2 regions of the Pseudoalteromonas sp. 120-MNA-CIBAN-0494 genome follow, and region 2 is predicted to be linked to the other one. Evidence: predicted binding sites of a transcription regulator. Region 2 holds the regulator's gene; the other holds the start of a gene.
What was found. The regulator ArgR, encoded in region 2, controls arginine synthesis, uptake and breakdown. The targets are predictions, from matches to a motif close to ANTGAATANNTATTCANT.

Region 1 (16,210 bases), on a different contig from region 2:
TTTGCAGCAGAAAAAACTGAAGGTTTTTACATTGGTGTGTTCGGTGACTATTACGATGCATCTTGGAAAAACTTAAACATGCACCAAAACTTGGAAGTTAATGAATCTGCAAGTTGGGGTGCTGAAGTTGGCTACCGTTTCAGTGATTACTGGAGTGCACGTCTTGAGTATGCAGATATGGACTTTAATGCATTTCTTAAAAATCCGATTCCTAATGGTAATCGTAACGACGTAGACGGCGAGCGTTTTGGTGTTGATGCACTTTACCACTTTGGTGGCGGTCCTTTCTATGGTTTATTTGGTATTAAAGAAGTAAAAGTAGCAACAGATAATACTTTCTTAAACGCAGGTGTTGGTTACCAGCACTTCATTACAGACGGCTTATTTGTTAACGCAGAAACATCTGTTTATCAAGGTCTTGACCGTGGTTATACCGATGTGAACGCTAAACTAGGTATTAACTACTTATTTGGTCAAAGTTCAGTAGCAGAAGAGCCAGTTCAACCAGCTCCAGAGCCAGTAATTGTTGAAGTTGCACCAGTAGATAGCGACAACGATAACATTCCAGATGCAGATGATCAGTGTCCTAACACACCAATGACAGATGCAGTTGATGGCACAGGTTGTACATTATACGAAGATAAAGAAGTAACTGTAAGCTTATTAGTGACTTTCCCTAATAATACATCTGCAGTATCTACACAGTACTTAAACGATATCGATAAAGTAGCTGAGTTCTTAAAAGAGTACCCAGATACAACTGTTCTTTTAGAAGGTCATACTTCTTCTGTAGGTAAAGCATCTTACAACAAGTGGTTATCTAAAAAACGTGCTGACGCAGTAGCTAAAAAATTAGTAGCTGATGGCGTAGCAGAAGACCGTATTACTACAGTTGGTTTAGGTGAAGAGCGTCTTAAAAATGAAGCGAACACTAAAGCAGCACACGAAGAAAACCGTCGTGTAGAAGCGCATATCAAAACGATTAAAAACGTTAAAGTTTTACGTTAATAAAATCGATTGAATTACAAAAACCCAGCTTTATGCTGGGTTTTTTTATGCCTACTAAAAACTTAAATTAAAAATTAATACTAATGATTCTTACTTAATAAACATTCATAGAAATTGATTTTACTTTATCTACTATTCATAATACTTATAGTCGGTATAATCAGTTGCTGAACTGGATAGATTTTCATCTACCTACAAAAGCTTTATAATTAAGCGTTAGAATACTATAAGTATTGGGTAACATTGCGCTTATGAAGCGCTACCGAATATTTTCACGTCACCAAGAGGGCAATATTGTGCTACAAGAATATCGTAAACACGTAGAAGAACGTGCCGCGTTAGGTATCGTACCAGCGCCATTAGATGCTCAGCAAACGGCTGATCTTATTGAATTAATCAAAACTCCACCGGCTGGTGAAGAAGAGTTTATTCTCGACTTATTTGCTAATCGTGTACCGGCAGGTGTTGATGATGCAGCTTATATCAAAGCAGGGTTTTTAGCGGCAGTTGCTAAAGGTGAAACTAATTCTCCACTACTTTCTAAAGAAAAAGCGGCAGAATTATTAGGAACTATGCTAGGCGGTTACAATATCGCACCTATGATAGACCTACTTGATGACGACACACTTGCACCTATTGTAGTAAAAGGCCTTTCAAACACATTATTAATGTTTGATGCATTTTACGATGTAGAAGAAAAAGCAAAAGCGGGTAACACATTCGCTAAGCAAATTATTGAGTCTTGGGCAAATGCAGAATGGTTTACTAATAAACCAGCTGTTGCTGAAAAGATTTCAGTTACTGTATTTAAAGTAACTGGCGAAACAAATACGGATGACTTGTCACCTGCACCAGATGCATGGTCTCGTCCAGATATTCCACTACATGCTTTAGCTATGCTAAAAATTGAACGTGATGGTATCACTCCTGACAAACCAGGCGAAGTAGGCCCAATCACCCAACTAGAAGAATTAAAAACTAAAGGCTTACCACTAGCTTACGTTGGTGATGTTGTTGGTACGGGTTCTTCACGTAAATCTGCAACTAACTCAGTGCTTTGGTTTATGGGCGATGATATCCCGTTTGTACCAAATAAGCGTGTTGGCGGTGTATGTCTAGGTAATAAAATTGCACCAATCTTCTTTAACACTATGGAAGATTCTGGCGCTTTACCAATTGAGCTAAATGTTGATGAACTTAACATGGGCGAGCAAATTGACATCTACCCATACGAAGGTGTTGTTAAGCAGCATGGTACTGATAAAGTAATCTCTAAGTTTGAACTTAAATCTGAAGTGATTTTAGATGAAGTTCGTGCTGGTGGTCGTATTCCACTAATCATTGGTCGTGGTTTAACAGACAAAGCACGTACATCACTTGGTTTAGGTGCTACTGATATATTTAAAGTACCAACAGCAACTGAAGTATCAGATAAAGGCTTTACACTAGCGCAAAAAATGGTTGGTAAAGCATGTAACGTTGCAGGTATTCGCCCAGGTCAATACTGTGAGCCTAAAATGACAACTGTTGGCTCGCAAGATACAACAGGTCCTATGACACGTGATGAACTTAAAGATTTAGCTTGTTTAGGTTTCTCTGCAGACTTAACAATGCAGTCTTTCTGTCATACATCGGCATACCCAAAACCTATTGATGTAAACACGCATCACACGCTTCCTGATTTCATCATGAACCGTGGCGGCGTTTCACTTCGCCCAGGTGACGGTATTATTCACTCATGGTTAAACCGTATGTTATTACCAGATACCGTAGGTACTGGTGGTGATTCGCATACACGTTTCCCATTAGGTATTTCATTCCCAGCTGGTTCGGGTGCAGTAGCATTCGCAGCAGCAACAGGTGTTATGCCTCTTGATATGCCTGAGTCAATTTTGGTTCGTTTTAAAGGCGAAATGCAACCAGGTATCACATTACGTGACCTTGTACATGCAATCCCTTACTACGGTATCAAGCAAGGCTTATTAACAGTTGAGAAAAAAGGTAAAATCAACGAGTTCTCTGGTCGCGTACTAGAAATTGAAGGCGTTGAGCACCTAACTGTTGAGCAAGCGTTTGAATTATCAGATGCATCTGCTGAGCGTTCAGCTGCAGGTTGTACGGTTAAGCTTTCAAAAGAGTCTATTTCTGAATACCTAGAATCAAACATTGTTATGCTTAAGTGGATGATCTCTGAAGGTTATGGCGATGTACGTACGATTGAACGTCGTATTAATGCAATGCAAGACTGGTTAGCTAATCCTGAGCTTATGGAAGCAGATAAAGATGCTGAATACGCTCACGTAGTTGAAATCGACTTAGCTGAGATTAAAGAGCCAGTTCTTTGTGCTCCAAATGATCCAGATGACGCGCGTTTACTTTCTGATGTTGCTGGCGAGAAAATTGATGAAGTATTCATCGGTTCTTGTATGACTAACATTGGTCACTTCCGCGCGGCTGGTAAGTTACTAGATGGCTTTAAAGGTCAACTACCTACTCAGCTTTGGGTTGCTCCACCTACTAAGATGGACAAAGACCAACTAATTGAAGAAGGCTACTATGGCATCTTTGGTCGTGTTGGCGCACGTATAGAAACTCCAGGTTGTTCATTATGTATGGGTAACCAAGCACGTGTTGCTGATAAAGCAACGGTAGTGTCTACCTCTACACGTAACTTCCCTAACCGTTTAGGTAATGGTGCAAATGTATTTTTAGCATCATCTGAACTTGCTGCAGTTGCGGCAATTATCGGTCGATTGCCAACTGCTGCTGAGTATCAAGAATATGCAGCGAAGATCAATGCAACAGCGTCAGATACATATCGCTACTTGAACTTCCATCGCATGCCTGCTTACACTAAAAAAGCAGACAACGTGATCATTCAACAAGCAGTATAATTTTTACAGCTTATTTAAAAACCCGCTTTTGCGGGTTTTTTATTGGCAAAAATAAATTTTAGATAGTTAATGTTGTTTTTTTGCATTTATTGTATTAATTTTGGTGGTTAATTGTTTTGAAGTTAAATAATAAAGCAATAAATCCTCTTTGCATGCATTAAAATCTCTGCAATATTATAATTACTATAGCAGGATTTTTATGACCGCTTTAAACCCCCAGAATTTACTGCAGCTGCGTTTTATTAACCAAACAAATATTGATTTGGTTAAGCCTTCTTTTGATAACCTGCCGACTAATCCTTATGCAGATGGTGCCTTTCGTAAACGCCGTTACTCTGTAGTTAAACTACAAAATGGTGAGCTAAAGCTACAAGCAACAAAAGCATTTGTACAAGATGATGCAATTAATACCTTTCAGGGTAATGTTGAGCGTAGTTACGAAAATTTAGAGCAAAGCCTACTTGAGTCAGCGGGCATGAAAAGTATTGTGAATGAGTTTCGTCAAATTACCGGGATTGATGAAGAACGTGATATCGAAATTCACCAATTTCGTATGTTAGCCATTGATAGTGATACGCCTGCAGCGCCAGAAGGCGTGCACCAAGATGGTTTTGATCATGTGTGTGTATGTGGTGTATCGCATGAAAACTTAGAGGGCGGTGAATTGCTTGTATACGAAAACAAGCAAGCCGATCCCTGTTTTAAAATGGCCATAAAAGACGGTATGTTTGCAGTAATTAACGACCGTCAAGTGTGGCATAACGCTACTCCAATGAATAAACTTGATGCCAGTAAGCCAGGTTACCTGGATTGCTTTGTATTAACGTCTTAAGGAATGAGCATGAATATAACGCAATTACGTGAGCAATTTCCGGCATTAATGCAAAGCGTTAATGGTAAATCTCCCGTGTTTTTAGACGGCCCCGGTGGCTCGCAAGTACCGCAATCGGTACTTAACGCTATGACTGCTTATTTGGGTTATTACAACTCAAATTTAGGTGGAGCATTTTTCTCAAGCGATAAAACCGTTGAGCTAATGGCAAATGCTCGCCAAGCTGCTGCCGATTTACTCAATGCGCCCAGCTCACAACAAATTGTATTTGGTCCGAATATGACCAGCTTAACGTTTAGCTTTAGCCGCGCAATTTCACGCGACTGGCAAACGGGTGATGAAATTATTGTCACTAACGCGGATCACTTTTCTAACGTTTCGTCGTGGCAGCAAGCCGCAGAAGATAAAGGTGTTAAAGTTAATACTGCGCTTATTAACGAAACCGACTGCACACTCAATATGGCGCAGTTCGAGAGTTTACTAAACAGTAATACTAAGCTGGTAGCGGTAACTTATGCTTCAAATACCACAGGTTCAATTAACAATATTAAACGTATTGTAGAGCTTGCCCACAACGTAGGCGCACTTGTTTATGTTGATGCCGTACATTATGCACCGCACGAACTTGTAGATGTACAAGCGCTTGATTGCGACTTTTTAGCCTGCTCTGCGTACAAGTTTTTTGGCCCGCATTTAGGTATGGTTTATGGCAAAAAAGAGCACCTTGAAGGATTTACCCCGTACAAAGTTGAGCCAGCTAAAGACGTAGCGCCTGGTCGCTGGGAAACCGGCACGCAAAGCTTTGAAGCCATGGCTGGTTTTATAGCGGCGGTTGATTACATTGCAGCAATTAGCGAGCTTGACGACAGCCATTCACGCCGCGAAAAGTTAAGTGTTGCCTTTGCTAAAACCAAGCAACACGAAATGGCGCTGAGTGAATACTTTTTAACGCGCTTAGTTAATTACCCGCGTATTAAATTGTTTGGTATAGATGATTTAGATCGTTTAAATGAGCGTACGCCTACTTTTGCGTTAACTTTTGAAGGTTTAGAGCCGCGCGCTGTATCTGAATGTTTAGGTAAGCAACATATTTGTGTATGGGACGGCAACTTTTACGCGCAAGGTTTGTGTGAGCAATTAGGCGTACTTGATAAAGGTGGCGTAGTGCGCATTGGTTGCATGCACTACAACACCACCGCAGAGCTTGATCAGTTATTTAATTTGTTTGATGAGCTACTAGGTTAATATACATAAAAAAGGTGCGCTAGCTCTTTGGCGCACCGTATATTTGCTCTGCGCGGTTAAACAGTACCCACGAGGTTAAAATATACTTATCGTTAGATACTGGCTTATTGCCACGGTGAGTGTGAGTAAAGTAGCCGGGCGCTATTACCATAGTGCCTTTTTTAGGCGCAATTTTACGCTTTTGATAATAAAACTCCGTTTCCCCACCTTGTTCAACATCGTTCAAATAAAACATAAACAGCAATACTCTATGTAGCGCCTCGTTATGATTTAACTGCGGATAAACTTCGCTGTGCCAATACGGGTAACCGCCTTTATTAACTTGGTATTTTTGCGCCTGAATATTTCCTAGCCTAAAAATTTGCTGCACTAATAAGGGCAGTTGTGGTTTACCCACTTCATCAAAGTTTGCGTGTGTTAAGTCAACAGGTTCGCCACTTTTAGGGTGATACACTTTTAGGCCAAAGGCACCAATCATAATAAAAATATGTTCTTCAATGTATTTAAAAACATACTGTGCAGTGGTTTGTTGAATGTGTTTTAATTGCTCAACGTATTCCGGATGATTGTTTAAGTGCAAGTCGTGGCTATCTTTTTTATTTAAATCGATACCGCCAGATGTCATCCCTTGTTTTATATGCGGGCTTTGAGAAAAGGTAGTGATAAAGTTATCACAAAAGTCATTGCTGAGCGCGTTATCGTATACGCGAATAAAGTCCGTCATAGTTTACCTTTATATAATTATTATTGGATTATTATGTTTATTGAAAAAGTGATGCCGCGCTTTAGTGAAACAGATGCGCTAGGACATATTAACAATACCGTACTCCCTGTATGGTTTGAAGCTTCGCGTGCGCCTATTTTTAGGTTTTTTACCCCAGATTTAAACCCACATGACTGGAAGCTAATTATTGCCAAAGTCGAAGTGTCGTTTGTTGGTGAGTTATTTTATGGCCATGAAGTAACCATTAAAACCTCAGTAGAGCATGTAGGTACCAGCTCATTTGTATTACGCCAAGAAGCTCACCAGCAAGGTAACTGCTGTGCAGTTGGTAAAACGGTATTGGTACGTTACGATTTTGCAGCAAAAGCAAAGCAATCGCTTTCAGTATCTGAAAAATCGTCACTTAATGAGCATTTAGCCCCGGCTAGCTAGTTTGGTAAATGTTTACAGCGGTATTGAGCCATTATAATTTTGAATATACTGGCTCAGCGCTGTTATTTGCTCAGTATTAAAACGCAAACCTAACTTACTACGACGCCACAATATATCCTCGGCGCAGCGAGCCCACTCGCTATTAACTAAATAATTTACTTCAGTGGCGTATAAACCATGGCCAAAATGCTGGCCTAAATCAGCTACGCTTTGGGCATCTGTAAGTAGGGTATAAGTGCCAGTACCGTAACTGCGTATAAAGCGATTTAAAATAAACTCAGGCAACCATGCATACTTTACCTGTAGTTGTTGCTTTAATACTACCTTTGATGAAAAGTCGCCACCGGGTAATGGAGTATTTTTTGTCCATGTTTGGCCCATATGCGGATAAAAGCTGGCGAGTTCGTTTACTGCGTTTTCAGCGAGCTTGCGATAAGTGGTAATTTTCCCACCAAATACACTTAGCAGTGGTGCCTGGTTATTATTGCTCGATAATATCAGTTTGTAGTCGCGAGTAACGGCTTGTGCGTCGCATGAGTTATCATCTAGTAAGGGGCGTACACCACTAAAGGTATGCACTATGTCGTTATGAGTAAGTTGTTTTTTAAAGTAATTATTAGTAATGCCAATTAAGTAATCGACTTCTTTATCGCTAATTTTTACATCTGCTATATTGTCGCTGTATTCTTCATCTGTAGTGCCAATCAGTGAATAGTCATCTTCAAATGGGGTAACAAAAATAATACGCTGATCTTTATTTTGTAAAATATAGGCCTGCGGCTCAGTGTGAATACGCGGCACAATAATATGGCTGCCTTTAACTAAGCGAATATTATGTGGCGACGGCCCAGTAATTACCTCATCAAAAAGTGATGCAACCCAAGGGCCCGCTGCATTAACAACTCCTTTAGCAACTATAGAACATTGCTTTTTGCTACCTTGTTGCTCTAAGGTCACACTCCAATTATTGTTATTGCGAACTGCTTTAATACAGCGCGTGCGGCTTAAAATGGTTGCACCTTTTTGCTGTGCTGCTAACGCATTTAAAATAACTAACCTCGAATCATCAACCCAGCCATCAGCGTATTCAAAACCGCGGGTAATAGTATTATTCAATATACTATCGCGGGTAAATTTAATTGATTTTGATGCGGGTAAAGTAATGCGTTTGGCAAGATGGTCGTATATAAACAACCCAATTCTAATCATCCAGTAAGGGCGTAAATGCGCTTGATGTGGCAGCCTAAAAGATAGCGGCCACATAATATGTGGGGCATTTTTTAATAACACTTCACGCTCTTTAAGTGCCTCTTTTACTAGCCTAAATTGGTAATGCTCTAAATAGCGTAGTCCACCATGAATAAGTTTACTGCTACTTGATGATGTAGCAGAGGCTAAATCATTTTGCTCACACAGTAATACTTTTAAGCCTCTACCGGCGGCGTCAGCCGCAATACCAGTGCCATTAACGCCACCGCCAATAACCAGTAAATCATATTCATTATCGAGTAATTTCACTGAATACCTCTTTATTAATTTAAGCGATGGCATATCAATAGCCAATAACACTATCGCATTAGCAGTCGTCTTTTGTTGCGTTATTTGAAAGTGTGACTTGTGCTATACAGTGCTGCCATTTTGCGTATAAATCGTTACGTTCATCTATGCTCATGGTTGGTTCAAAACGACGGTCGCATTGCCACATAGTAGCTAATTGCTCCGTTGACTTATAAATCCCAGTTTGCAGCCCTGCTAAATAGGCAACACCCAGAGAGGTTGTTTCTGTTAGCGCTGGGCGTTCCACACTTGCGCCTAAAATATTAGCTAAAAACTGCATGGCCCAATTATTTTTTGCCATGCCACCGTCCACGCGCAAAATACTTGGACGCAGGCCATCACCTTCCATGGCTTTTTGTAAATCTTTGGTTTGATAGCCAACAGACTGCAGCGCCGCTGCTACTATAGTGCTAATGCCCGAATCACGGGTTAAACCTAAAATAGCACCACGGGCATTGGCATCCCAGTATGGGGCGCCTAAACCGGTAAACGAAGGCACTAAAAATACGCCGTGATCCAGTGGCACGTCTTTGACCATAGCCTCGCTGTCGCCGGCATGTTCAAGTAGCTTTAAGCCCTCAACAATCCATTGCATAGTGGCACCCGCCATAAAAATACTGCCCTCTATAGCGTAGGTCACTCTACCATTGAGCCTGTAAGCCACAGTAGTTAATAAGCGGTTATTAGAGGTAAGGGCTTTATCGCCCGTATTAAGCATTAAAAAGCAGCCCGTTCCGTAGGTACTTTTAGCCATGCCTTCTTTAAAGCAAGCTTGGCCAATTAATGCGGCTTGCTGATCCCCCGCCATAGCGCAAACTTTAATCGGTGCACCAAAAATTTCACTGCTGGTACTGCCAAACTCGGCTGCGCTGTCCATCACTTCTGGAAGCATAGAGTGTGGAATATTAAACTGCGTTAGTAACTCTTCATCCCAACATTGCTGATGTATATTAAATAATAGTGTACGTGAGGCGTTGGTGGCATCGGTACGGTGTACTTTGCCAGCGGTTAAATGCCACAGTAAATAACTGTCAACCGTACCAAATGCTAGCTCGCCGGCTAGCGCTTGTTGCTGTGCATCGGCAACATTATCTAAAATCCAGCGAATTTTAGTGGCTGAAAAGTACGGATCTAATAATAGCCCGGTTTTATCGCTAATTTTTTTACTGAGTTTATCGCTACGTATTTGCTCGCAATACTCGCTGGTACGGCGATCTTGCCACACAATGGCATTATAAATTGGTTGGCCAGTCTTTTTATTCCATACTAAAGTGGTTTCGCGCTGATTAGTGATACCAATGGCAATGACCTGCTCGGCTGTAACCTGGTTATTAGCCAGTACTGTTTTACAGGTACTTAGTACGGTTTGTAAAATATCGTTAGGGTCGTGCTCAACCCAGCCATTATTGGGAAAGTGCTGCGGGAATGTTTGCTGAACAGTATCAACTACCTTGGCATCTTTGGTAAATAAAATAGCCCGAGAGCTGGTAGTTCCTTGATCAATCGAGAGTATGTATTTAGACATAAGCTTAACGTTATTTATCTTAGATACAGATAGCTTGTCTGCAAGTTAAATTAATAGCAATGCTTTTTAAATATTAGGAAGGGCTGTTATAGCTATAACGCTGTAATTTATACCAAGGGTGGTGGCAGTGTATATTAAGAAGCAAGGGTAATAAGAGCCCATAAGTCAGAGGGCTCTTAAATACAATGGGTATAAATTGCGCTTAGCTGGCTTTTAACAGTTGTTGATGTAGCCAATCTTTTAACACCACACGGTCATGTTTTAATTGCAGCATTTCCTCGTCATCGATAGGCGCGTCTTGCAGCTCTAAGGTACGAATTTCTTTATCAAGCGCGTTGTATTTTTTGGCTTTATCTGCAAACTCTGGATCATTGCTATTGAGTTTTTTAATGGTATTTAGGTGCTCAGGAAAGTCTTGAGTTAATGAATGATCTTCGCCTAACATAGGTACTCCTTAACGGTGCGTGTAATAAATGTGTTTTAAAAATAACACGCTTAGGGTTTAGTTAAATTCAGATTGTATGGGTATTTATGTACGCCATAATATTAGAGCTGGGGGTTGCTTGAGTATAAATCAACACATAGCCGTTATTAATTATTATTACGGAAATACTTATATATCACTATACAAAGCACTGACACTCAAAGATGCTTAAGTTAGAATACAAAATGCAACAACTCCTCGCAAACAATAACTATTTTGAGTGCTTTATTACATGCTTTTAATGATCGACAATTACGACTCGTTTACCTATAACTTGGTACAGTACTTTCAGCGTTTAGATCAAGAGGTACTGGTTAAGCGCAACGACCAAATAACGCTTAGCCAAATTAAGCAGTTAAATCCTCAACATATTGTTATATCACCCGGTCCTAAAAGCCCAAGCGAAGCGGGTATTTCATTAAGTATTGTTGAGCAATTAAAAGGGCAGTATCCTATTTTAGGAATTTGCTTAGGGCATCAAACTATTGCCCAAGCCTTAGGAGCAAAGGTGGTGCGTGCTAAAAAAGTAATGCACGGTAAAACATCGCCAATTTACCATAGCGATCAAGGAGTATTTAAAGGTTTAGCTAAGCCCTTAACGGTCTGTCGGTATCATTCTTTAATTGTTGAGGCACAGTCGCTGCCTAAAGAGTTGCAAGTAACAGCCTGGACACAAACCCAGCAAGGTGAGTTTGACGAAATTATGGGATTATTACATACAGACTTAGCACTTGAAGGTGTACAATTTCATCCGGAAGCTATTTTAACTGAGCAAGGTTTAGCGTTACTTGATAACTTTTTAACTCGCTTCTAAGCTTATAGTATTAAGTAAATATCATTACATTAAAGACAGAGAGCCATGACCGAAATAGTGCAGCAACCGCGTATTGTTAAAATGCTTAATCAACGAGCACATGATTTGCTGCTTGGTCATAACTTTGCTCATCAACAAATTGGCTTTATTCATACGCTAGAAATGGACTATGGCGAACCACTAAAGCAACGCACATTACTTGAAGTAGAGGTTGCCGCTCAGCAAAAGCGCAAGCTAAAAAGCACCGCGCATCATAAATATCGTGCAGCAGCGAGCGAGCAACTGCATAAAGCAATAGAAAAAATGATGTCTGAGCAGCTTAGCGATATAGACAGTGTTATTCAAAACACCATAGGTGTAGAGGACAGCGTATGTGCCATGTTAGATATTTTAGCCACAAAAAGCGCATCGGTTGGGCGCTTAGAGCCCTTAGTTAACGACCTAAGCTGGCTTGGCAGAGAGTTAGTTACTTTAGTTAACTTGCCTTATTATCGTAATCAGCGCAGCAAAAATACCGCAGTGAAAGTAGATAGCCCCGCTTTAGCGCTGCGTTATATTGGCCTAGATAACTTACAGCTAGTAGTACCAACTTTTGCAGTGCGCCATTGGATGCCTTATAGCACAGAGCCTTTTTCGTTACTAAAAAGGCGCTTAAAAGAAAGCGCCATGGCGAATGCTATTGCTGCACAAAAAATTGCTGAAGTTAACGAGGTTAACCCAAGCCATGCTTTTACTTTAGGGATGTTATTAAACGTGGGGCAAATAGCCTTAGTGCGTTTATATTTAAAAGTGTTTGAGCAAATTTGGCAGCGAAAAGTACAATTTGCTCGCACTACAGCGAATAAAGGCTTGCATACTGCATTGCTAGAGCTAAAACCAGACCCTTTATTTTTAACCACCTTACTGAGCGAACAGTCGTTGGCTATTAGCGCTAAAATAATTGAAAAAATGGCCTTTAAGTATTTGCCGTTTAATAGCGTAATGCAGCAACTCGTTAATGGTGTAGAAAAAGGCGATACAGCGCTGCCTTTAACGCAGGTAATGCTAAAAGCACGATGTTACTCTCAGTACTTAACGCTAAAGCAGCATCAGCTAGTTGAACCGGATGAAACGCTTAGTTGGTTTTCGTACTTTAAGTTCACCAAAAAAGAGCTAAAAGCACTCCAAGCAAGCAATTTTAATAATCTTGCTATTCAAATTGATTAAATTTGTTAATTTTTTTGCGACTATCCATTCACTTTTTATTATCTCTTTTCAATACATTTCCCCGTTTAAAGTGAGGCGCGCTCGTTGTTCAGGCGCTTTATTGGCTAAAAACGAGTTGCATAAAGCAAGCAAATAGTTATTCACTATCTATGAAATTATATCTCAAGCCCTTTATTATCAAGGGTTACATGAAAGTTTTTGAAGAGACATAATCAATGTTTTCTGAAATAATAAGCGTCTGAAAATTGAACCACACAGCCCTTTTTATGCAAATATCGCTATACTGAGTTTGCTAAAAAACACATATGCTACAGGTTACCACACAGCTATTTACGGCTTTGTGATGTACACAATTAAGAGGAAATAAAATGACAGTCAATCGCGAATTATTTGATCACGTAATGGTTCCTAACTACGCACCTTCAAGCGTAATTCCAGTTCGAGGCGAAGGCTCTCGCGTATGGGATCAACAAGGTCGAGAGTTTATCGACTTTGCTGGTGGTATTGCCGTTAACTGTCTTGGCCATTGCCACCCTGCATTAGTAGGCGCATTAAAAGAGCAAGGCGAAAAGCTTTGGCATCTATCAAATGTAATGACCAACGAGCCAGCACTACGCTTAGCTAAAAAAATGGTTGATGCAACCTTTGCCGAAAAAGTTTACTTTGCCAACTCAGGCGCAGAAGCAAACGAAGCAGCACTTAAATTAGCGCGTCGTTTTGCCCTTGATCAATTTGGCGCAGAAAAATCACAAATCATCGCATTCAACAAAGGTTTCCACGGCCGTACATTCTTTACCGTAACTGTTGGTGGCCAAGCGGCATACTCAGATGGTTTTGGTCCTAAGCCAGGCGACATTGTACATTGTGATTACAACGACCTGGCAGCATTTGAAGCCCTTATTAGCGACAAAACATGTGCCGTAATGATGGAGCCACTACAAGGTGAAGGCGGTATTGTTTCGCCAACTGACGAATTTGCACAAGGCGTTCGTGATTTATGTACTAAACATAATGCACTGCTTATTTTTGATGAAGTGCAAACAGGTGTTGGCCGTACAGGTAACTTATACGCATACCAAGGTTTAAACGTTGTTCCTGACATTTTAACTACGGCTAAAGCATTGGGCGGCGGTTTTCCTATTGGTGCTATGATCACCACAACTGAAATTGCACAACACCTTAAAGTAGGTACGCATGGTTCTACTTATGGTGGTAACCCATTAGCGTGCGCCGTTGCCGAAGCAGCATTCGATACTGTAAATACCCCAGAAGTACTTGCTGGTGTAACAGCAAAAGCAGCATTATTTAACCAACTACTTACTGAAATTAATAATAAATACCACGTGTTTAGCGAAATTCGCGGCCAAGGTTTATTAATTGGTGCAGTAGTAAGCGAGCAATACAAAGGTCGTGCAAAAGAGTTTTTAGTGGCAGGTACTGAGCACGGTCTTATGTCATTAGTTGCCGGTGCTGACGTGGTTCGTTTTACACCATCATTAGTTATCCCAGAAGCCGACATTCGTGAAGGTATGGCACGCTTTGAAAAAGCAGTAGCCAGTGTTGTAAGCGCTTAACATAGCCAAACAATATCTATTAAGGGCAGACCTAGTTTGCCCTCTAATTTTAATTTACCGTTATAATATAAGGGAGTAAGCGGGTTTATGATGATCCTTCGCCCAATCCAACAAAGTGACTACCCTGCATTAGTGAAAATAGCCCACGAATCGGGTCATGGCTTTACTTCTTTACCTAATAATGAAAAGTTATTGCAAAAGAAAATAGATCATTCGGTTAGCTCATTTGCAAAAGCTGCTACCGAGCCGGGCGACGAAGGTTATTTATTTGTACTAGAGGACACCGAAACAGGTGAAGTAGTTGGCACCTCAGGTATAGAAGCCGCTGTTGGCTTAGATGATGCATTTTATCACTATCATTTAAGTAAAGTGATTCATTCTTCACGCACTCTAAACGTATATAAAGCAGTTGATATTTTAACGCTTTGTAACGATTACACCGGCGCTACAGAGCTATGTACATTATTTTTGAAAGACGCATACCGCAAAAACAGTAACGGTAAATTACTTTCAAAATCGCGTTTTATGTTTATTAAGCAGCATCAGCAGCGTTTTGCACAAACCGTCATTGCAGAAATGCGTGGTGTGTCTGACGACAATGGCAGCAGCCCATTTTGGCAATGGCTAGAAGAGCACTTTTTTTCAATGGACTTTCCAACTGCCGACTATTTAACAGGCATAGGCCAAAAAGTATTTATTGCTGAATTAATGCCTAAGTACCCAATTTACGTTAATTTGCTCAGCAAAAATGCGCAAGCTGTTATTGGTAAAGTACACGACAACACACGCCCAGCAATTGAGCTATTAAAAAGTGAAGGTTTTACCTTTAATGGGTATGTTGATATTTTTGATGCCGGCCCCACAGTTGAAGCAAAAGTAGATAACATTGCCACCATTCGCAATGCTAAACACTTTAAAGTTGAAATAGGTGAACCAAGTGGCGACACCATGGTGTTATTAGCCAACGAAAAGCTTACAGATTTTAGAGCAACTGTAGTGCCTATGACGTTCGATGAGCGCATGAGCAGCATAGTAATAACGCAACAAGTAGCCGATGCACTGTATTTACAAGCGGGCGATAGCGTAAGCGCAACCACGATTTAATTTAGGAGAAAGTATAATGACTCATCCTGCACAATTTATTAATGGTCAATGGTCACAAGGCCAAGGAACCGAATTTAGTTCAGTAAACCCAGCCAATAACAATGTTATTTTCCAAGCAAACTCAGCAACTGCAGAGCAAGTAGACGCTGCAGTTAGCGCAGCGCGCGAAGCGTTTTATGCTTGGGCTGATAAAACATTTGCTGAACGTTTAGAAATAGTTAAAGCATTCGCAGCGCAATTAAAAGAAAACAGCGAAGAGCTAGCCATTACTATTGCACAAGAAACAGGTAAGCCACTGTGGGAAACTCGCACAGAAGCGGGTGCTATGGTTGGTAAAATTGCCATTTCTGAAAAAGCGTTTTTAGAGCGCACTGGCGACGTAGAAAATGCAATGCCACTAGGGCGCGCAATGATCCGCCACAAGCCACACGGTGTTGTAGCTGTATTTGGTCCGTATAACTTTCCGGGGCATTTACCTAATGGCCACATAGTGCCAGCGCTTTTAGCGGGTAACACGGTTATATTTAAACCGTCAGAACTTACGCCTAAAGTTGCCGAGCTTACGCTTAAGCTGTGGGAAAAAGCAGGTTTACCAGCGGGTGTAATTAACCTTGTACAAGGTGAAGTAGCAACGGGTAAAGCCCTTGCTGCTCACAAAGGTATTGATGGCTTGTTCTTTACGGGTTCTTCGCGCACAGGTCATATTTTACATGAACAGTTTGCGGGTCAACCTGGTAAAATTTTAGCGCTAGAAATGGGCGGTAATAACCCACTTATTATTACTGACGTTGAAGATACTAAAGCGGTTGTT
Region 2 (16,210 bases):
CTTGCTTATTTAGCCGATCAAGCAGGGTTTGAAAAAGGGGCATTTAACGTCTTAGTATCGCAAAATGCTAAAAAAGTAGGAAAAATACTAACCGACTCTGAGATAGTGCGTAAGTTTACTTTTACCGGATCAACGGGGGTAGGCAAGCAGTTATTAGCGCAATGCGCAGGTACTATTAAGCGCACTTCTATGGAGCTTGGAGGAAACGCACCTTTCATTATTTTTGATAATGCAGACCTCGATGCAGCTATTGAGGGGTTAATGGCTGCTAAGTTTAGAAATAGTGGGCAAGCTTGTGTTGCTGCAAACCGTATCTTTATTCAGCGTAATATTATTGATGCGGTACTAAATAAACTAACCCCTAAGGTGGCTGCTTTAAAAGTCGGTAATGGCTTTACAGCAGATGTTGATATCGGCCCGCTTATTTACCCTAAGGCAAAAGAAAAAGTACAGCAGCTAGTACAAGACGCACTAGATAAAGGGGCAGTATTGATTGGTGATAACAGTGATTTAGGTGGCAGCTTTCAAAACCCGTTGATTGTAAATAACGTCACTACCGACATGGATATTTACCATGAAGAAGTATTTGGCCCAGTATTAACAATTATTCCTTTTGATGATGAAAGCGAAGTACTTACCCTAGCAAACGACGTACCTTACGGCTTAGCCGCTTATTTTTACAGCCAAAATATTAAGCAGGTTTATCGCATTAGCGAAGGTCTTGAGTTTGGCATGATTGGTGTAAACGAAGGCGTTATTTCTAACCCTGTAGCGCCATTTGGTGGTGTTAAGCAATCGGGCCTTGGCCGTGAAGGGGGGCACCAAGGGTTAAATGAGTACCTAGAAGAAAAATACGTGTGTATTAAAATTTAAACCGTTTATATGCTCTTGGCGGCTTGCAGTAAAACAACTTCAAGGCGCTGTACAAATACATTGAGCAATTTATTTTAGGCAAAGAAAAGCGCGCTCTATCTCTAGGCGCGCTTGCGGAATCTTCTAATTTTCTGCATCCTGCAATTGAACTTAATCAACTCCAAATTCTTACAAATCCTTGTTATTACAATATTACTTTTTAGTTCTATGTAATGTAGGCGCTCCTGCCTGTATCCTTTATTTCCTCAACATCCTGTAAAACAACGTAAATCCTTTGTTGCTATCCTTTACGCATCATCCAGATGCTATCCTTTAAGACATTCCATTGTGCTGCTCTCCTAGAGCCTGTCCTAAAATCCGTTTTGTATTAGTAACCTAAATCATTGGTTGGTCGAGTAAGTTGTCCGTTTCCATTTACTCGTTAAGCATCACTGCTTGGTTGTTAAGTTAATTATAGGCGGTACGATATTTTAAAGAAGTATAGGTTGCTAATTAATTGCTATAGTCGTAATAGTTAAAATAATTTACTTTAATTAAAACAATTGGTTACTTTGTTTGTTATGGTTTTCCATGTTGTGTTTTCATCATTGGCTGTCACGTTTGTAGGATATGTCTTACGTTGGTTTTCTATTTTAGCGATTTTAACAGGATCAGATTATATAAAGTGTGCACTTTTGGGTAAGGCACGGTAGAATTATTGATAATAGTTATTATTCAGGTGGGAAATATGAAAAAAGTATTCGCAATTGTAGTTGGTTTGGCTGTGTCGGCACCCGTTTTTGCAACTGAGTCCGTTAATATTTATTCTTTTCGACAGCCTTTTTTAATAAAACCAATTTTAGATGACTTTACCAAACAAACTGGTATTAAAACAAATGTAGTGTTTGCTAATAAAGGCTTAATAGAGCGCGTTAAGCGCGAAGGTAAACACAGCAAAGCCGATTTAGTATTAACGTCTAATTTTAGCGCCTTAATCCAACTTGAAGATTTAGATTTAACGCAAACTATTAGTAGCGAAGCAATTAATAACAATGTGCCTGCGGCATTTCGTGATGGCGACGGCCAGTGGGTGGCACTTACTAAGCGAGTACGTAATGTTTACTCGTCAAAAGAGCGTGTGGGCGCGCTACCTGAGCTGACTTATGAAGATTTGGCAGATCCAAAATATAAAGGGCAAATATGTACTCGCTCTGGTAAACATCCGTATAATTTGGGTTTAGTTGCATCAATGATTGCACACCATGGTGAAGCAGATACCAAAGTATGGCTTGAGGGGGTTAAAGCAAATTTAGCGCGTAAACCACAAGGTAACGATAGAGCGCAAGTAAAAGCAGTAAAAGAAGGTTTGTGCGATCTTGCATTTGGCAATAGTTACTATTTAGGTAAAATGCTGCAAGATGAAACCCAAAAAGAATGGGCACAAGCGGTAAATATTAACTTTCCGAACCAAATCAATCGCGGCTCGCATATAAATGTGTCGGGTGCAGTTATTACAAAATACGCTAAAAACCCTGAAAATGCCTTGAAACTCCTAGAGTATATGACCGACAATAAAGCGCAAAACATGTACGCTTCAATTAATATGGAATATCCGGTTAAGCTAGGCGTAGAATTATCAAGTTTAGTTGCATCTTGGGGAAGCTTTAAAGAAGATAGCTTACCACTTGATGAAATTAGTAAATATCGTCCGTTAGCGTTAAGGCTAATTGATGAGGTGAAATTCGATCTTTAAATGACTTATAAATTTCAGCTGTCTAAATGGCAGCTTTTTGCATGGTCGACAGGATTATTACTGTCGACCCCATTGTTTTTTCTGCTATTTGAATCTCTACAAGGTAACTCAGAGGTGTTTTCGCATCTTTGGGATACAGTGCTGTGGGATTACATTTCTAATACCGTATTACTTATTTTAGGTGTGTGTGTACTAAGCTGTGCTATTGCCTTACCACTTGGCTGGCTAACCGCTTATTGCCAGTTCCCGGGTAAAAAACAGTTTGAATGGGCGTTAATGCTGCCACTGGCTATGCCTACCTATATTATTGCCTATGTTTATACCGACTTGCTTGATTACGCAGGCCCAGTACAAAATACTCTCAGAGACTGGTTTGGGTGGCAATCGCCGGATGATTACTGGTTTTTTGATATACGCACTTTGCCCGGCGCTATTGTAATGCTTGCACTGGTGCTTTATCCCTATTTATATTTAATTTTTAAAACAGCCTTGCGTGAGCAGTCTTTTAAGTTAGTACAGGCTAGCCAGTTAATGGGGCTGTCGTCGTGGCAGAGTTTTTTTAGGGTGAGCTTAGTGTTATCGCGCGGCGCAATTGTAGCTGCGCTAGCGCTAATTAGTATGGAAACCATGGCTGACTTTGCCACAGTAAGCTACTTTGCTGTAAGCACCTTAACCACTGCCGTATACGATACTTGGTTTGGTTATTACTCGTTAACCGCTGCAGCTAAAATATCGGGCGTGATGTTATTACTATTGTTTTTAGCCTTAATGACGGAGCGCTTTAGTCGCCGTAATCAAGCGGTGTTTGAGCGTCAGTCGGGTATAAATAGTGAAGCGCTTTATATATTAAAAGGCAAGTCGGCTTGGCTGGCAACGCTATTTTGCAGTGTGATTTTAATTGTTGCCTTTGTTATACCTATCACTGTGTTAATAAAGTACGCCATTGTTTATTTTGATCAAGCATGGAGTAGTGAGTTTTTTAGCTATGCGTGGCAAAGTTTAAAGGTAGCTATAGTAGTAAGCGTAGTAACGCTGTTACTTAGTGTATTAGTGGTGTTTTATCAACGTATAGCCAAGCAAAATTATCCACTTATTCCGGGGCGATTAGCTAGCACCGGCTACGCTTTACCAGGAACAGTACTGGCTATTGCGGTGCTATTACCGCTTACGCTGTTAGAAAATACTGTAAACCGTGTGCTTGAGCCATACGACTTAAATATAGGCTTGTTACTCACTGGCAGTGTATTTACCATTATTTTTGCTTATGTAGTGCGTTTTTACGCAGTAGCACATGGCGCGATTGAGTCGAGCTTTTTACGCATTAGCCCCTCTCTCGACATGGCTAGCCAATCTATGGGCAAAAGCCAAGGCCATACGTTACGTTTGGTGCATTTACCCCTACTTAGACGCGGGTTGCTTACTGCGGCTTTGCTGGTGTTTATTGAATGCATGAAAGAGCTACCTACGGCTTTGTTACTTAGGCCGTTTAATTTTGAAAGCTTAGCTACGCATGTGTTTCAGTATGTGAGTGATGAGCAATTAGAGCTGGCTTCTATATCGGCATTATTTATTGTGCTGGTTGGATTTATCCCTCTGTATTTTATTAACCGTTCTATGGAGCAACGTAGTTAAATGAGTAGTTTGATTTTACAAGGCGTGAGCTATCAATATAACGGTACTAAGGTTATTCACGAGCTAAATTTAACCATAGGTAAAAACGAAATAGTGTGTTTGTTAGGTGCCAGTGGTTGTGGTAAAACCACCACCTTAAAAGCAATTGCAGGGCTAATAGAAACGCAACAAGGAAGCGTGTTTATCGATGGTAAGCTGGTGAGTAACGCCAATACATTTATCTCGCCAGAGCATCGTAATATTGGCATGATGTTTCAAGATTATGCGTTATTCCCGCATTTAACCGTGGCACATAATATTGCTTTTGGCTTAAGTAAAATGAGTAAAGAGCAAAAGCAACAGCGCGTTGATGAAATGCTTAAGCTGGTGCATTTAGTTGGCTGCGCCGACAGGTATCCGCATCAGTTATCGGGTGGGCAACAACAGCGCGTGGCGATTGCGCGTGCACTTGCTTACAAACCAAGTTTACTATTACTTGATGAGCCGTTTTCGAATATAGACACTCAAGTACGCTTTGAATTAATTGCCGATATTCGCCGCATAATTAAAACTCAACAAGTGTCGGCAGTATTTGTTACCCACTCAAAGGAAGAGGCTTTTGCATTTGCAGACACGCTGGCTATTATGCACCAGGGTAAAATAGCTCAGCAGGGCACCCCAGAACAGCTTTTTGCTAAACCAAGCTCAAAGGAGGTTGCAGAGTTTCTGGGTCAGGGCATATACTTAAGCGCAGAAGTGTTAACAGCAACTGAATATAAAACCGCTTTTGGCCTAGTTGAGTCGGTTATTGCGCACCAGCACCAGGCTAATATAGGAAAAATATATGTGCGTCCTCATCAAATAGAGCTAATGAGCGACAATAAAAAAGATAGCCATAGTGAACGCGCCACCATATTAAGCAGTCGTTTTATTGGTTCGGCTTATGTTTACACTGTAGTTATTGCACAACAAGAAATAGAAGTTGCAGCGCAATATGGCCAGTCATTTGTTCAAAATGAGCAGGTTATAATAAAAATAAAACCCCACACGGTGAATTTTTTCGAATCATAAATTAATTTGTTATTCGCTGTGTTTATCTATTTATAAGCTAAGGAATAACAATGGCACAAGCGCAATCAGGGATTTGTGCTGAAGCAAACTTACACGGTTTGCATTTATTTTTTAATGTGTTTGATGGCCAAGATGAGTCATTACGTACAAAGCTCAAGCAAGTAAGCGCTATTGAGGAAGAGTTTAGCGATCAGTTTTCTGAATCTATGCTTTCTTGTATGGTGGCTATTGGTGCACAGTATTGGCCGCATATTTTGCCAGAGTATATCCCCAGTGAACTACAAAGCTTTCCTAATATAAATCATAATGAACACGCAATGAGCGTGCAGCCGTGTGATTTGTTTGTGCAAATACGTTCAGACCGCGAAGACGTCAATCATTTATTTGCACTGCAAATTTTAAAGTTATTTGCACCAGACGTAGAGCTGGTGGAACAAATTCGTAATTTTAGATTTTTAGATGGTCGCGATTTCAATGGTTTTATTTATGGTGGCAAAATGCCGCATGGCCGACAAAAGCGGGCAACGGCGTTAATAAATAAACCAGGTAGCTTTGAGGATCAAGGCAGTTATATTCATGTGCAACGTTATAAGCACGATCTAAGTGTATGGCAGCATCTATCGCTAGATGAGCAAGAGCAAATAATAGGTCGCACTCGCTTAGACAACACTCTTATAGCCCCAGCGCTTGAAACCAGCCATGCACAACGCAGTGAATTAAAAGATGAGCAAGGCCAGCCAATATTACTTAATCAAGGCATGCCTTATGGCGATGTTTACGAGCAAGGAATGCTGTCAATTACTTGCTCGGCCAGTGGAACCGCATTTGAACAGGTATTAAAAAGTCGTTTAGGTGAGGGGGAGTGCTATGATCATTGGCTTGATTTTACTCAAGCCGATATGGGGTCTGCGTTTTTTGCACCGTCAGTTGGGTTTTTAAAACAGTTATAACGCATGTTTTAAATACTAAACCGTATCAAATAAAATACGTACCCGCTCTAGGGTTAAGTCTATTTCAGATATTTTAGCTGGGGCAATAAAAATAGTGTCGTCGCCAGCTATAGTACCTAACACGCCATCGGCTTTACCTAATGAGTCAAGTAAACGCGCAATAAGCTGAGCCGCGCCTGGACTGGTACGGATAATAATCATCATTTCGTTATGCATTATATCAATAACAAGCTGGCGCAACGGGCTTTTTGCTGTGGGTACGCCCATTTCTGCTGGCAAGCAATACACCATTTCTTGTTTGGCATTGCGCGTTCGTACCGCGCCAAACTTACTAAGCATGCGCGACACTTTACTTTGGCTTATATTGTCAAAACCTTGCTCTTTTAACGAATCTACTATATCGCCTTGAGAACCAAAGTTTTCTTCTTTTAAAAGCGCTTTAAATGCTTTTACTAACGCTTCCTGTTTGTCTTGTGGTTGCATAGTTTTTATTTGCTTTTTATTATCCATGCCGCAAATTCTACACAAAAACGAATAATTATGCAGCAGTTGTTTATTTAACTTGCCAGTTTACTGTATTCAGGCCAAATGTTTTTACAACTATGGTCTAAAATATTACGAAAATAGGCAGGATAAATTTGTTTTTAGTCGCTAATTTCTTTATCTTAGAGCCATAAATATTTCCTACCTCAAATCACGGAGAATTCCAATGAAAGTTGCTGTATTAGGTGCTGCAGGCGGTATCGGTCAAGCGTTGTCTTTATTATTAAAAACAGGCTTACCAGCTGGTTCTGAATTATCACTATATGATGTTGCACCAGTAGTTCCAGGTGTTGCGGTTGATCTATCTCATATCCCTACAGCGGTTAAAGTAGCTGGCTTTGGCGCTGATGCGTTAAATGAAGCGCTTAAAGATGCTGATATCGTACTTATTCCTGCTGGCATGCCACGTAAGCCAGGTATGGATCGTGCAGATTTATTTAATGTAAATGCTGGCATCATCAAAACGTTAGCAGAAGGCATAGTTGCAAGTTGTCCTAAAGCGTTAGTAGGTATTATTACTAACCCAGTAAACGGCACTGTACCAATTGTTGCTGAAGTATTTAAAAAAGCTGGTACTTACGACGCTAAACGCGTATTCGGTATTACTACGCTTGACGTTATTCGTTCAGAAGCATTTGTTGCTGAACTTAAAGGCGTAGACGTAGCAACTGTTAAAGTTCCTGTAATTGGTGGCCACTCAGGTACTACTATTTTACCTCTACTTTCTCAAGTTGAAGGCGTGAGCTTTACAGATGAAGAAGTTGCAGCACTTACTCCACGTATCCAAAATGCGGGTACTGAAGTTGTAAATGCTAAAGCGGGTGGCGGTTCAGCTACTTTATCAATGGGTGCAGCAGCAGCTCGTTTTTGTATGTCTTTAGTTAAAGGCCTACAAGGTGAAGACGTTGTAGATTACGCGTACGTTGCTGTTGAAAATGGCGATGCGGAGTACTTTGCACACCCAGTACGTTTAGGTAAAAACGGCGTAGAAGAAATTCTTTCTTACGGCGAACTAAGCGCATTTGAAACAAAAGCAAAAAATGACATGCTTGAAACACTGAAAAAAGACATCAAAGAAGGTGTTGATTTCATGGCGTAATAGCCAAAATCAAGTGACAAAAAAGCCTGCGTTTGCAGGCTTTTTTATTGCTCGGAATTTAGCTAACCTGCACCCAGGTTAGCTACACATAAAGGCAGTAAAGTTAGTGATCGCGATCAACTGCAATACGGGCAAGGCTCACAAGTGCTTGTTTATATTCAGACTCAGCTAAAAAGTCTAAGCAAGCAATGGCTTTGTCGGCTTCAAGTTCGGCCTTTTGCATCGTAAATTCAAGCGCATTGGTTTGTTTAAGTGCCGCTAAAATTTCTTCAAGATGATCCATGCCATTACTGTGCTCTATAGCGTCACGGATCAGCTGTGTTTGCTGCTCATTACCATGTTGCATTGCATAAATAAGCGGCAGAGTTGGTTTCCCTTCGGCTAAATCATCACCAATATTTTTACCTAATTGATCTGCATCTGCGTTGTAATCAAGTACGTCATCAACGAGCTGAAACGCAGTACCTAAATGCATGCCGTATAGGTTAAGCGCATCAAGCGTGGCTTGGTTTTGCTCAGTAATAATGGCCGCAAGGCCTGTCGCGGCTTCAAATAGCTTAGCGGTTTTAGAGTAAATAACCTGCATATAACTCGCTTCAGTGGTGTCGGGGTCATTACAGTTCATTAACTGTAATACTTCACCTTCAGCAATAATGTTAGTTGCATCTGCAAGCACTTGCATTACCTGCATTTTACCAAGGCCAACCATAAGCTGAAATGAACGAGTGTAAATAAAGTCGCCCACTAATACGCTGGCAGCATTACCAAACTCAGCATTTGCTGTAGGCGTGCCTCGGCGTAAGTTAGATTCATCAACAACATCATCATGTAATAGTGTTGCGGTATGAATAAACTCAACAATAGTTGCAAGTGTAATATGATCTTTACCCTGATAACCCAATGCTCTGGCCGCTAGTATTGCCAACATTGGGCGCACGCGCTTGCCGCCACTGTTTACAATATACAAGCCAAGTTGGTTAACTAACGCCACATCTGAGCGCATTTGCGCATGTATAAGTTGATTGACGTCATTCATATCGTTTTCGATTAACGCCTGGATAGCTTTTATATCCATTGATCTCCGAGCCAATTTTTATGTGTGAACGGCGCAGATTGTACAACAAAAAAAGCACTAGCTCGATATTTTGTGACGATTCCCTGAAAAAACACGGTTAACATCGCTAATTAGCACTTAAATACGAGAGATAGCTGATTAATTAGCGTACAAAGTGTGCTGTAATTTATGTTTATTTATTATCCGTTGTAGTGTGTGTTTAGCTAAGGCAAATTATTTTCACTAATCGTGAAAAAGCGCTTGGCAAAAGGGCTATTTAATATAAAATAGGGGAAATATTGAATTGCTCTCAATGCAGCTACTTTTTATTCATTTTAATTACAAAATAGGCTTGCTAGTTATTACGCCGTAGCGTAAACTTCGCGCCCTATCGAAGAATATTTTAGTTGCGTCGATTTGAGGGCGCACAGACGGAGTTAATTATGTACGCGGTTTTCCAAAGTGGTGGTAAACAGCATCGTGTGACTGAAGGTCAAACGATTCGTCTTGAAAAATTAGACGTTGAAACTGGTGCAGCAGTAGAATTTGATTCAGTACTTTTAGTTGCTGATGGTGAGAAAATCGAGATTGGTGTACCGTTCGTAAACGGTGGTAAGATAACAGCTGAGGTTGTTTCACATGGTCGCGGTGAGAAGATTAAGGTTGTTAAATTTAGACGCCGTAAGCATTCTCGTAAGCAAATGGGCCATCGTCAATGGTTCACAGAAGTTAAAATCACTGGCATTAGCGCTTAATTAGAGGTACTTAGAAATGGCACATAAAAAAGCAGCTGGTAGTACTCGTAACGGTCGCGATTCAGAAAGCAAACGCCTAGGTGTTAAGCGTTTTGGTGGCGAATCAGTTCTAGCGGGTAGCATCATTGTTCGTCAGCGTGGAACTCGTTTCCACCCTGGTACAAACGTAGGTATCGGTAAAGACCACACTATCTTCGCAAAAGCAGATGGTAAAGTTCAGTTTGAACAAAAAGGTCCTTTAAACCGTAAATACGTAACTATCGTAACTGAGTAATCAGTAAGATAGTTAAAAAACCCCGCCTTTGCGGGGTTTTTTGTTTTCATTATTTTACAATATATACCCAAGCCTGCAATTATACCTATGGGTTTAAGTAGCGGGCTCTTTAACGAAGTTATAGAGCGATCTAATTCGTAAAATGGTTCAAATATTTATGCCAATTGGTATTAAGTTGGCTTGGGTATATAATAGTGTTATTAACAAGCCAATCCCTAAAGTGAGTAATCATGAAGTTTGTAGATGAAGTAGAAATTCGCGTAGAAGCTGGAGACGGTGGCGCCGGTATCGTGTCTTTCCGTCGTGAAAAATATATCCCAGAAGGTGGGCCTGACGGTGGTGACGGTGGTGACGGTGGTAGTGTTTATCTACAAGCGGATGAAAACTTAAATACCTTAATTGATTACCAATTTGAACGCTTCCATAGAGCAGATCGCGGTACTAATGGCCGCAGCCGTAACTGTACTGGTAAAAAGTCTGACGATTTAATTATTATGGTGCCTGTAGGTACACGTATTATGGACGTTGATACGCAAGAGGGATTAGGGGATTTAACCCAACATGGCCAAAAGATTTTGGTGGCAAAAGGCGGTTTCCATGGCTTAGGAAATGCGCGTTTTAAATCAAGTACAAACCGTGCTCCGCGTCAAAAAACCTTAGGGACAGAAGGCGAAGTACGCAACCTTAAACTAGAGTTATTGTTACTAGCAGATGTAGGCTTATTAGGTTTGCCAAATGCAGGTAAGTCTACCTTTATCCGTAGTGTATCGGCAGCAAAACCAAAAGTAGCAGATTACCCATTTACGACGCTTATTCCAAATTTAGGTGTGGTCCGTCCTGAAGCTAATAAATCATTTGTTATCGCTGATATACCAGGCTTAATTGAAGGCGCATCGGATGGTGCTGGTTTAGGTATTCAATTTTTGAAACACCTAGAGCGCTGTAGAATATTACTGCATATTATTGATGTAATGCCAGTTGATGGCTCAAATCCAGTTGATAATGCATTTGCGATTGTTAATGAGTTACATCAGTACAGTCCTAAATTAGCAGAAAAACCGCGCTGGTTGGTATTTAATAAAATAGATTTATTACCAGCTGACGAAGCAAAAGCTTTATGTGAAAAAATTGCACAAGAGCTAGGCGAAACTGAAAATATTTACAGTATTTCTGCTATTAATAAATCAAATACTCAACCACTAATTCATGACGTAATGACATTGCTTGAAAGCATGCCAAAAGAGAAATTCGTTGAAACTACAGACGAAGAGGTTGAGTTTAAGTGGGACACCTATCATCAAAAAGCCGCTAAAAAGAGCGACGATGATGATGATTGGGATGAGTGGAATGAAGATGATTACGACGTAGAAGTTGTGTACGAGCGTTAATTATAATTAATTACATATAAAAGGAGCTTATGCTCCTTTTTCTTTGTTTAATAATAAATACTGGATAATTAGTGTGATAATTTCAATGATTGCTGCAATGGCAAATAACCGTGTAATTGGCCTTAATAATACAATGCCTTGGCATTTACCTGGAGACTTACAGCATTTTAAAAAAGTAACCACAGGTAAACCTGTGATTATGGGGCGCAAAACATTTGAGTCTATTGGACGGCCTTTACCTGGGCGTCGTAATATTATTATTACCCGTAATAGCCAGTATCAAGCAACTGGAATAGAAATTGTTACAACGCCAGAGGCCGCGTTAAATTTAGTTGCTGATGTGGAAGAGGTGATGATCATTGGTGGTGGAAATATTTATCAACAATTTTTAGAAAGTGCACAAAGACTTTATTTAACCTTTATAGACTTAGATGTTGAAGGTGACACTCAGTTTCCTGATTACGAAAAAGTGGCAACCTGGCAGGTTAAAGATGAAATACAAATGGCTGCGGATGAAAAAAATCAATATAGTCATAAGTTTGTAACTTTATATAAAAACCCTTAACATTATTGCGAAATACTGAGCATATTGGTACAATATTAACTAATCCAATAGGAATAAAGTATTATAAAAAGGGTTTTCCATGATTAAGTTATCAAAGCTAGTTGTTATTACTGCGCTTGCAGCCGGTTCGTTTGTATATACTGCCCCTGCACAAGCAGATGATCAGTTAGCGATTTCTATCTGTGAGTATATTGCAGCGGATGATAAAAATCGTTTACGTAGTAAGCTTAAAAGCTCACGAGTGAAAGTTCGTAATATATACGACGCAGTATTTTGTAACGGCAATAATTTATTGCGTCATGCAGTGGCAAGTAATGCATTAGACAGCGGTGAATATATAGTAAAAAACTTATCTAAAAGCTCGCTAGAAGATGGTGCTGATATATCATGGGCTGAATCGAACGGTCATTCAGGATCGCCCTTAATTACTATAATTAAAGAGCGCGCAGGTCTTTAATTTTACAATAAATACGATTAAACCACGTTTTATACGTGGTTTTTTTACGCCTGTATTTTTATAAATAATTTTAAATAACACAGCACTATTTTAGTATTGTAATCCCCCCCTTTTAACACAAACGCCAACCTTATTAAAAACATAACCCTTTTTACTTATTAACTTACTTATTGTGTTGAAATGAACTTATAGCCGACTCTATAGGTGCTGAAGTTAAAGTAACCTAGGAATAGCCACACAAAATAACTCATTGTTTTTATTTGGGTTAACATTCTTGTTGTTGCTTTGACAGCTCATGAATTTAATACGATTGTTAGTATTTGCCATTAAACTGTCATAAATAGTCAATATTCTACGCGCATATGATTTTAGGGATTTATTTATGCGCGCCTCTACATTTACCCGCTTACTGGCTGTTTTGTTAACTCTCGCAAGTGTTTTATTAGCTATGACTCTACTTTGGGCCAGTCAAACTTTTCTAAAACTAGAGCAGCAAGACAGTGCATATAGACAGCTTAAAAATACGATTATGGTTGATCTAGCGAGCTATCTAAGTAATTACTTAGCACAAGGCGATAGCCAATACTTAACACAAGCCTCAAGTTTAATCTCGCAAGTAGAGCAAAAACAGTTAACGCTATTACCAGCAGCTCTTAAATCACAACTTACTGAGCAGTTAATTACTCTAAATAATGATATAAACGGTAAATATAGAGCCTTGGGTAAGCTCTCTGGTAACGAAACGGCTTTACTTGATAATGCGCTAAGGCAAATGGCTGGTTCGGCATCCTCGTTAATTAATTATGCGCGCTCAGCTTCGGATAATAGTAACAACACGCTTAGTTATTATAAATTGGCCAATGAGTATTATAGTGAAGTGATTAACTTATCATTATTTAGTTATCAACTGGTGCTAGATTATCAGCAGAGTGTAGAGCAGAGTTTGCAACAAAGCGTGAAAAATTTAAATGTATTAGCAGCAAAAATAGAGCAGCTACCAAACTTAGGTGTGATGGATAAAGTAGATGAGTATAGTTTATTTATTGACGAGCAAAGTGAAGATTTAGCTACTGATATTAAATCAGAATTAAGTAGTTGGCCAAATCGCTATCCTCGGGATTTAACCAGTACATTAACTCAGGCACAACAACGACAGACGGGGGCCGATGAATTGCGCACGCAGCTTAGTAATTTATCTAAAACAGTGATAAATGCAGAGCAAGCACTAAAAACACAACAAGATAATTTAAAGCAGCAAGTATTTTGGGTGTTTTGTGTTGCTATTAGTGGGCTAGTTATACTTGCTGGCGGTGTTTATATTGTTCAGCGTAATCTGGTACTTAATCCTCTTCGACGATTGCGCGACGGGTTTGCATTTTTAATTGAAACGAATGAGTTTAAAAATATTGTCAGTAATAACCCAAAAACTGAAGTTGGGGAAATAGCCCAATACTTTAATCAGTTAATTGAACGCCAGCGCATAGAAGCACAAGAGCGAGCGCAAATGCTAAAAGTAGTGAATGCTTTTATGCAGCAAATGAGTAAACACTTACAGACGATTGAGCAACAAACTACTACGAGTTATGGGCAAGTGGAACAGAATCAGTATTTACTAACCGATATTCAGCAGATTGGAGAGCAAGTTAATGATATTAATACACAAGTAGCTGATAACGCACAAAGTACCTTTAGTGCCATGGAACAAAGCTTAGGATTTGCGCAAAGTATGTTAAGTGCGAGTGCCGATACACAGGCACGGGTTGAACGCAGTATACAAAGCTTACAAGAGCTACTTAATGGTGTTGAAGGCGTAAGTAAAATTATAGAAGTAATACGTAATATTGCAGATCAAACCAACTTACTTGCGCTAAATGCAGCAATAGAATCAGCTAGGGCAGGTGAGCATGGTCGCGGCTTTGCAGTAGTGGCTGATGAAGTTAGGCAATTGGCACTGCAAACGCAAGGCTCGCTGAGCGAGATAAATGGGCAGCTCACCATACTGAGTGAAAACTCACGGCTAGTTGCTACGCAAATAACAGCATTAACCCAAGGTGCTCAATCGCAAACGCAAAATGCCCAAGAACTTAAGTTAAATTCGGAAGCGGTGGCAAGTAATGCAAAAAATGCTAATAAAGTAGCGTTTGAGGCGATGAAGCTTGCTAAGCAGCAAAGCAATTTATTAGATAACTTTAGTCAGTCAATGGCTGAAATGAAGGGGCAAGTAAGTGAGTCGAGCTCGTTGGTGGATGATATACGACATCAGCTACAACAACAAATTCATTCGATTAAAGGGGGCCTGGGGTTGTAATTAATTAGCTTTAGCGCTCATCTTATATCATGCTCTAAATTCTATGTGCTAAGCTGTATGCTGGTTTTATTTTATAAAATGAAGGATTTATAATGATTGTACAAGGTCAAACTATTCCCTCGGTTACGCTAAGCCAGTTAACCGACGATGGTATGCAAACACTGACTAACAGTGAATTATTTGCAGATAAAAAAGTTGTATTGTTTGCAGTCCCCGGTGCGTTTACACCTACCTGTTCAAATGCACACTTACCTGAGTTTATTACTCTGGCAGATAAAATAAAAGCAAAGGGCGTTGATGCAATTTATTGTGTATCGGTAAACGATGCGTTTGTTATGAAAGCATGGGGGGCATCACAAAATGCACAAAAAATAGCCATGCTGGCAGACGGCGATGCGAGCTTTACCAAAGCATTAGGCCTTGATATGAATACGGCAGGGTTTGGCGGTGTGCGTTCAAAGCGTTACGCAATGATCGTGGAAAATAGTGTAGTAACCGGTTTATTTGTAGAGCAAGAAAAAGAATTTGTGGTTAGTCGTGCTGCTGCTATTTTAGAAAAGCTATAGAATAAATTAGCGATTTGAAAATACAAAAGCCGATGTTGATGCAACATCGGCTTTTTGCAATTATTGCTTATTAAGGCTGATATTGCCCGCTAATTGTTAAGCCCGAGAAGGTTTTATACGCGTTAACACTTAAGTGCCACGTACCCGCTTGTGGGCTTGAGAAAGTACAGGTTTCGGCATTACCATTTTTATATGGACGACAATCGTAACTCGATGTCGTGGGCTGACTGCCAAACTTAACAAACAAATCAGCATCGCCTGTGCCACCGCTTGTTGTTACTGTAAATGTAGCCATACCTGCTGGCACGTCTAGTGTGTAATGCTTCCATTGACCTGCATTAGCACTCACATCGCTTACAGTGCCACCACCAGCTTGAGGTGTGCCTGAGCCCCCGCCCGAAGCTGCTGTAATATTACCAGTTAAGCTGATCCCAGAATAGGCAGAATAACCTCGTAGCATCACATGATACGTACCTGATGTAGGGTTATCGATTGAGCACTCTTCGTTGTTACCACTTTTGTAAGGGCGGCAATCGTATGTAGAGGTTGTTGGCTTACTGCCAGAGCGCACGTATAAATCGGCATCACCAGTGCCTCCACTCATAGTGAAAGTGACATTAGTTGCGCCACTGGGCACTGTCATTGTATAAAATGTTTCAGAGTTAGTTGCGCCGCTTAAACCGGTTTGAGTTTCGCCATCAAGAAGTTCATTACCACTTGGTGGTGGTGCAGTGCCACCACTTGCAGCAGCTACGGCAGCTGCTGCATCAACAATACCGGTACCACAGCTAGTACATGTGGCTGGGAACGAGCGGGTGGTTGTTTTTAAAATATTTTCGATTTCATCGGGAGTAGCATTCGGCTTTGCTTGTTTTATCAGTGCCGCTACGCCAGCAACATGGGGGGCTGCCATTGATGTACCCTGCGAAAAACCGTAGCTATCACTAGAAGGGGTTGACGAACC

Region 1: a site for ArgR is predicted at 4,024-4,041, ahead of AAEY55_RS06405 (2OG-Fe dioxygenase family protein). Genes of this name have one in related genera too.

Annotation. Positions count from the first base shown of each region.
Region 1 is NZ_JBEOOE010000006.1:68,460-84,669, forward strand. Features, by position in the region: gene AAEY55_RS06395 (OmpA family protein) at 1-1,008, shown strand, start outside; gene acnB (bifunctional aconitate hydratase 2/2-methylisocitrate dehydratase) at 1,305-3,902, shown strand; gene AAEY55_RS06405 (2OG-Fe dioxygenase family protein) at 4,102-4,734, shown strand; gene AAEY55_RS06410 (cysteine desulfurase-like protein) at 4,744-5,979, shown strand; gene AAEY55_RS06415 (2OG-Fe(II) oxygenase) at 5,999-6,703, opposite strand; gene AAEY55_RS06420 (thioesterase family protein) at 6,737-7,135, shown strand; gene glpD (glycerol-3-phosphate dehydrogenase) at 7,148-8,653, opposite strand; gene glpK (glycerol kinase GlpK) at 8,712-10,217, opposite strand; gene AAEY55_RS06435 (YdcH family protein) at 10,420-10,662, opposite strand; gene AAEY55_RS06440 (aminodeoxychorismate/anthranilate synthase component II) at 10,934-11,515, shown strand; gene AAEY55_RS06445 (HDOD domain-containing protein) at 11,561-12,721, shown strand; gene AAEY55_RS06450 (aspartate aminotransferase family protein) at 13,090-14,295, shown strand; gene astA (arginine N-succinyltransferase) at 14,383-15,399, shown strand; gene astD (succinylglutamate-semialdehyde dehydrogenase) at 15,416-16,210, shown strand, end outside.
Region 2 is NZ_JBEOOE010000002.1:241,177-257,386, reverse strand. Features, by position in the region: gene AAEY55_RS02890 (NAD-dependent succinate-semialdehyde dehydrogenase) at 1-873, shown strand, start outside; gene AAEY55_RS02885 (Fe(3+) ABC transporter substrate-binding protein) at 1,601-2,605, shown strand; gene AAEY55_RS02880 (iron ABC transporter permease) at 2,606-4,237, shown strand; gene AAEY55_RS02875 (ABC transporter ATP-binding protein) at 4,238-5,287, shown strand; gene AAEY55_RS02870 (Dyp-type peroxidase) at 5,338-6,237, shown strand; gene argR (transcriptional regulator ArgR) at 6,253-6,720, opposite strand; gene mdh (malate dehydrogenase) at 6,947-7,879, shown strand; gene ispB (octaprenyl diphosphate synthase) at 7,983-8,954, opposite strand; gene rplU (50S ribosomal protein L21) at 9,377-9,688, shown strand; gene rpmA (50S ribosomal protein L27) at 9,705-9,962, shown strand; gene cgtA (Obg family GTPase CgtA) at 10,193-11,350, shown strand; gene folA (type 3 dihydrofolate reductase) at 11,424-11,915, shown strand; gene AAEY55_RS02830 (DUF3718 domain-containing protein) at 11,995-12,372, shown strand; gene AAEY55_RS02825 (methyl-accepting chemotaxis protein) at 12,755-14,680, shown strand; gene AAEY55_RS02820 (peroxiredoxin) at 14,773-15,246, shown strand; gene AAEY55_RS02815 (S8 family peptidase) at 15,317-16,210, opposite strand, start outside.